DNA from 3 places in the Paenibacillus chartarius genome. Region 3 is predicted to be linked to each of the others. Evidence: riboswitches for the same ligand, from Rfam matches in the RefSeq annotation. Region 3 holds a riboswitch; each other region holds the start of a gene.
What was found. Region 3 has a riboswitch for cyclic di-GMP ahead of ACFFK0_RS04055 (C40 family peptidase). Riboswitches for the same ligand answer to the same signal wherever they lie in the genome.
Positions count from the first base shown of each region.

Region 1: linked by a shared signal. The riboswitch ahead of ACFFK0_RS15395 (alpha/beta hydrolase) and the one ahead of ACFFK0_RS04055 (C40 family peptidase) in region 3 are both predicted to bind cyclic di-GMP.
Region 2: linked by a shared signal. The riboswitch ahead of ACFFK0_RS14055 (haloacid dehalogenase-like hydrolase) and the one ahead of ACFFK0_RS04055 (C40 family peptidase) in region 3 are both predicted to bind cyclic di-GMP.

Region 1 is NZ_JBHLWN010000063.1:13,202-15,405, forward strand. Features, by position in the region: cyclic di-GMP riboswitch class I at 476-565, shown strand; gene ACFFK0_RS15395 (alpha/beta hydrolase) at 858-1,829, shown strand; gene ACFFK0_RS15400 (sensor histidine kinase) at 1,847-2,204, shown strand, end outside.
Region 2 is NZ_JBHLWN010000054.1:28,068-30,271, forward strand. Features, by position in the region: gene ACFFK0_RS14050 (thioredoxin family protein) at 1-467, shown strand, start outside; cyclic di-GMP riboswitch class I at 751-840, shown strand; gene ACFFK0_RS14055 (haloacid dehalogenase-like hydrolase) at 991-1,674, shown strand; gene ACFFK0_RS14060 (sensor histidine kinase) at 1,744-2,204, shown strand, end outside.
Region 3 is NZ_JBHLWN010000021.1:53,188-55,391, forward strand. Features, by position in the region: gene ACFFK0_RS04050 (ATP-binding protein) at 1-725, opposite strand, end outside; cyclic di-GMP riboswitch class I at 929-1,019, shown strand; gene ACFFK0_RS04055 (C40 family peptidase) at 1,128-2,069, shown strand.

The DNA.
Region 1 (2,204 bases), on a different contig from region 3:
CGGATCTCGTCCCGCACTTCCTGTAAGGTCACTTTCCCATTTTTACACGCTTTTTTGATTTGCCGGACGTGGATGAAACCGGACAGAAGACAAATCGCATAAAGTTCAAGAAATAGTAGCGCCTTGTTCAACAAGAAAGTGGACAAAGGCATATCCGACAAATAGTACAAATCTCCTATCAGCATACAAGCCTCCTTTCCCAGATGTTTGGAAATCGCAATTATAGTGAGATGTGACTATCGAAGTCAACGAAAGGAAGCCGATCATTATTACCTGAAAACAACGAGGTTGCCTTTATTAGAAGAGTTGCCTTCATGTTGCGCTTGCCGTGCAGGCACCGAATGAAACAAAGTAGGATTTCAGTTATGGACATGGAATTTTAGTCCCGGGATAATAGGCATAGATTTCATTCCGAAATATTTGAATTTTTGGAACATATATGATAGAATCGTCCTATACAATCATGTCGATCAACCAGGAAAAAAGGCAAACCTGCTCGAAAGACAGGGACGCAAAGCCACGGATCTAATGCATGAAAGCATGCGATGACCGCCGGGTTACCCTATCGACAGCAACGGGACACTGCCGCCGTAGGGTAGTGTCTTTTTGCATTCGCAAAAGGAGGCGGACATCATCATACTAGGGAGGTGGGATGGAATACACAACTCATAACGGCGCCCGTTCGACATCTGCCGTCAATTAATTGACCGATGACAGCATTTTTTTTCCGCTTTTTCGATTATTATCGATATGACGAGGGCTTCAAAGCCGGTTTTGCGTAGAATGATATGGTTATCAATCGTATTGAGGTGCAATTCCACATCGAAAGGGAGTGCCGGATTATGATTTCATTTTGGATGCCGTTGCTGGATCGTTATTTGTTGCATCAGCTTCACCGGAAAAGGAGCAGGGATTCGCAATATGCGTATGACTTCATGTCACCTATTTCTGTCGATATCGCTGGACTGCAAGCAAATTATGCGACGCCTGAGGTGCCGCACATTCATTGGACGCGTTCGGATGAACGCGGGAATTACGAATGGGGCCGATATGCATTCGACAGCGAAATATCGTCCGGCCACCGGAACAACGATGTGGCTTCCGGTAGGTATTATGCCGGTCGAACGAAGGAAGCGAAGGAGCATGTAATATTTGTGCATGGCTGGCGAATGGACGGGCTGGACCGCATCAAAGAGTTGTTTTTGCCCGGATTTATGAATCGTGGGGCGGACATGTACTTTTTTACGCTCCCGTATCATTTCGAGCGGTCGCCCGAGGAAGCGCTTTACGGCGGTGAATATATGGTCAGCGCCAACATCGATCGCACGCTGCTGGCAGTTAAGCAAGCGGTTTCGGATTTGCGGGCGCTGATTCGCTGGATCAAAGAGCGGAAAGGCGGACGTGTCATTCTGATCGGAATCAGTTTGGGGGGATTTGTAACGAATTTGACCGGAGTAATCGAGGAGCGGATCGATCTGCTCATTTCGGTTATGTATGCGAATCGGCTGGCCTATTCCGTATGGAAGACGATACCGGGGAAATATATCCGTGAGGATTTGGAGCGGCACGGTTTTACATACGAGCAATTGGAATCGTGCTGGGCGATCACGGATCCAAGCCGGTTTGAGCCAGTTATTCCAAAAGATCGTATTCTGCTTCTGTCAGGCCGTTATGACCGGTATGTGCTGGAAGAAGATGCGGCCCGCCTTTGGGAATCGTGGGACAAACCCAAAAGAATCGTGTACGCTAGCGGTCATGCGGGCATCGTTCTGAAGAGAAGGCAAATCGCCGAAGATGTGCTGTCGTTTGTGTCCTCCCGATTGTCCTAGCAAGGGAGGGAGTCGGAATGGTTATATTATTTCTTTTGCTTTGGATTCTGGCCACCATCCTGGTAACGACCAATCCGACAAGTGAAGCGACCCGATGGGGCGGCGCCGTCGCTTTTTTCTCCGGATTTGGAGGTTTGGCCGATGTGATGGACGAGTCGGTCAGTCCGTTCCTGCGTGAATGGTTGTCGGAGGACCATGCGATGATTGGGATGGCACAAGGTGCGGTGGGCGTTTTTTCCTCCTTGTCGCATTACATTTCGCCTTATGTGCTGCTCATGTTCAGCTTTCGCTGCACGGGTGTCTGGACGAAAAATCGGGTGGACAGGATAATCTCGGCTATCGTGTTTTTTCTTCCGATCCCGGTCATGTATGCGC
Region 2 (2,204 bases), on a different contig from region 3:
CGCTCTTTTTGGATGACAGCGGCGTTGAATTGTACCGTATTGAAGGTTTTAAAGAAACGGAAGAGGTATGGAACTTGATTAGACAGATAGAAGAAGGATCGCTGCGATCGGAAGCGCCGCGGGAAGAAAACCGGGAGACTACCGAAACTTACACGATCTATTTGTTCCAAAACGGCAACGCCGTTCCGGTGGAGACAACGGTGATCAACAAGACTTCCGTTAAAGCGCCAAGAATAACAACGATTCAACAATTGTTGCGCACCCGGCCTGAAGGATTTGACAATCCGTTTCCGGCAGACACTTCGCTTGAGCGGGTTTCCTTTCATCATGATTCTTGCGTCGTAACGCTCCGTTCGACAAATGAAGTGAGCATGGAAGAAACCGATCGGATGAAGACGTTGCTCAATCGTACCTTGGCGGCCTATGGAATTACCGATATCAAATTGGAATGGACGATTTCTCGTTAGCCAATCATGTAAGCAAAGAAGGTTTAAAAGCCTTTTATTATTCCAATGTCGGGTTACCATGGCAAATATCACTCAATTCTGCACTCATCGGTGGAGTTGAAATAGACGTGTCGCTAGATGTCACGATAATCTACCAAATATGATTTGAGAACAAAGACTATCTGGGCCTGAGGAAAAAAGTACTAAACTCTTTCAAGCGATTATTCGACAAATTCAAAAATTTCCCATTTTGGTTCTTGCCTGTTCCACAACCTGGTAATATAATAATAGGTAATAAGTCTGACTTGGATAATGGCAAACCTGTTCGAAAGGCAGGGACGCAAAGCCACGGGTCTTCTGCATAATATTATGCAATGATAGCCGGGTTACCCTACAGTCATCCAGAAGATACTACGTGTTTGGGGTAGTGTCTTTTTTGTTTTTTAGAAAAAATTGACGAAAGGAAGTGATCGTCTTCGATATGTCCTGGGATTAATGTGAGATCGAGGTCTTAGGAAATTCAAACTAACTGAGGGGAGATGTAATGAAGCACAGTAGAGATTTTTCGCAGTTTGACGGAATATTGGCCAATGGGGTGAATCATGCGGTTATTGATGTCGACAATACGATTACCAAAAGCAACATCGTACAGTTTTACTTGTTCATCAAGAGAGAACGCCTGAAGAACCGGCTGCTATGGTGGCTGTTTCTTGTTTACTGCTTGGCTGCGGCTCCATTCTATCTTGCAGTGGATCGTTTGTCGAGAGATTGGTTTAATCACGTATTTGTGCAAAGAAAGTTCGGGAAGTACGCCTATGAACAGCTAGAGAAATACGCTCAAAGGTATTTTGAAGAAATGCTCAAGAGGCAATTTATCGTTCCTGTGCACGATCTCATCTTTTATTTGAAGGAAAAAGGAGTTCAGGTCACGTTGTTGTCAACCAATTTCGATTTGATCGTAAAGCATTACGGAGCGTATTTTCAGGTTCCCTATGTATGTTTGCCCGTCGTTAAACAGGATTCGAGGATTCGAATCGACTTTTCTCAGCTGAAAGGATTTAAGCGCAATTACATCCAACGCTTGAATCCTGCAATGACGATGGCGATTGGAGATTCCAAGTACGATCTGCCGATGCTGGAGCATGTCCATTACCCGATCATCGTGGCAAACAAGAAAAAGAAATGGATGAAGTCGATACAGAGGGAGGCTGTCTTGATTCGAGCATAATTGAAGCCTCTGTCCACGACGGCGCTCCTCTTTAATCGGTAGTCAAAACGATTAAAGGAGTTGGACCGAATGGTCTTTGTACTCATTGCATTGTGGACGATTGCAGCCATTTTGCTGATTATCAATCCCAAAAATGAACCGACACGCTGGGCGGCATTTACCGCATTTACAGGCGGTGGCGGGGGATTGTCGCGCGCGGTAACCGAAACGATCTTGCCCTATCTGGAGCAGTATCAAATCTCTACGCCTTCCCTTGAAGCATTCTTATTAAAGATGCACATGTTCGGCTCGTTTATGAATCATAATGGACTTCCTTATTGTTTTTTGATGTTCGCCGTCAGCTACTCCGGGTTATTCCGCCGTAAAAAGAAAATGATCCTCGCAGGGGTGCTTCCCATCCCGATCATCGGGATGCTTTTCCTCACGTCGTTCACTCCCCCGATCCAGCATAACTTTCAAGCGCTGTTTTTTTGGTGCGTACCTTATCTGATCGTTGGTCTTATCCTGTTAACATACAGTTTTATGAAAGA
Region 3 (2,204 bases):
CTTTCCGCCAACGTCCGCCCGGTCAGGTCTCCGCAATGGAAAAAGCTCAAAAACCGCTCATTCGCAAACAAAATCACACCGTCCTGGTCGCAGAGCAGGATACCGTCCAATTGGGCTTCCAGCACCCGGTCGATGAGCCGGCGGTGCTCGTCGATCCGTTGTTCGGCAAGACGCTGCTCCGTAACGTCCCGAACCGATGTGAGTACCGCCTCTGTACCGTCGTAATCGATCATCGTCGAAGTAACTTCCACATAGACCGTGCCTCCGTTCTTCGATACAAGCCGGGTTTCGTCGATTTCTGTCGGAAGTCCGCTCTCCTTCAACCGCAGGATTCGATCCAACATTCGCTGGACGTCCCCAGGGTGAATGTAATCATAGATCATGCGTCCCTTTAGCGCAGCCGCCGAATCCTCGCCGACAATCGCCGCAGCAGCGGCATTGGCATACAGCATCCGAAACGCCTGATGCACGACGACCGGTTCCGGAAGAAATTCGACAACACGGCGGTAGCGTACTTCCCTGGAGTGCCGCTCGCGCTCCATCAGTCTCATGAATATATAGAAGATCAGCCCGGTCAATACGGCGACAATGGCTCCGCCCCACAGCAAAGCGCCAAGCGCGGACGGCTTCGGGCTGCAAACATACAAAACGGACAGCAGCCCGTACACGACCAGCAACTGGACTCCGAGACAAGCGCCGGCGATTCCCAAGGATGAACGTTTCATAGGTTCACGTACCTTTCGGATCTTGGATGTCATCGCTTTAATGGTACGGTTTAGTTGTTTAGAAAGTATTAGTACGGCTGGGTAATTTGACCTATAAATATCCTGTTCACCATAATTCGACAAATAGGGCATTTAGGCTCATATCCAAGAAATACTATTCGTCATATAATGACATCAACAGCCGCATAAAACCTGCTTCTACATCCCGATAATGGCAAACCTGACGAAAGTTGGGGACGCAAAGCTACAGGGGCTTCGCCGCACGATCATGCGGTATGCCAGCCAGCCGCCGAACGATTTGGAGGGACGGATCGAGGCAATCACGCGTATGGCGCAGGGTTGCCTTCATTCATGGAGAAGCGGCTACGTGCCGGTTGCCATACCCGAGGGAGGCTAACCATCATGAGAAGAAAGTCCGCATTCATCGCCGCACTTGTACTCGTCATCCTCACCGCTATGCTGCTTCCGGTTTCCGCCGCATCCGCCGCATCAACCGTTTCGACGAAGCTGAAGGCTAAATCCAGCGTTTCGTTCCGCGACAAACCTTCAACCTCCAGCACCGTTATGCGCTATCTCAAGATCGGTGAAATCGTCACTGCACTGGACATGCCGACACCGAGCTGGTATCAAGTGAAAGATGCCTCCGGCGTCATCGGCTACGTAAGCTCCGGAGCTTCGTACACGACGGTTTATTCCAATGCCAAAACATTGGCCTCCACGGCATTCCGCAGCCAGCCTTCGGCGGCCTCGACGGTCATTCGAACGCTTGCAGCCGGAACGGAGCTCGATATCAGGGAGAAAATCAATGCCGATTGGTACCGTGCCGAAGATGTGAACGGCGCTTCCGGATACGTGACAACGTCCGCAGCCGTCATCGACGCCAATTTCGAAGTGACCGGCGTTGTGCTGCCGCTGCCAGAAAGGATCGAAGCGATTATTGCCGCCGGCCAGCAGTACATGGGCACTCCTTATGAGTTCGGCTCGACTCGCTGGAACACCTCGACGTTCGACTGCTCCGACTTCACGATGACGGCGTTCTGGGACGGCGCTCGTACCGTACTGCCGTCGGATTCCGACTCGCAGGGCGACAAAATCCGTTCGATGGGCAACGACGTCTGGTCCTGGAACGAGCTGAAGCGCGGCGATCTGATGTTCTTCATGTCCTCCCGCTCCAACTACAGCGGTGTGGACAAGACGACCGAGCCGATCACGCACGTAGGCATCTACCTCGGCAACGGTCAAATTCTGCACACGTATTCCATTGCCTCCGGCGGCGTCCGCATCGATACGATCGCAGGCTCGCAGTGGGAGAAGCGCTTCCTGTTCGGCGGTTCGGCATACTAAACAATACATAATATCGGAATGGCCCTTGCAAGGCCTCGTCTTGCAGGGGCCTCTTTTGTTTTGGCAATCCGGCGAATTCGTTGTATGATAACGTGTGACAGCAGCGGACGGCCAGAGGGGGAATTTGGCGTGATA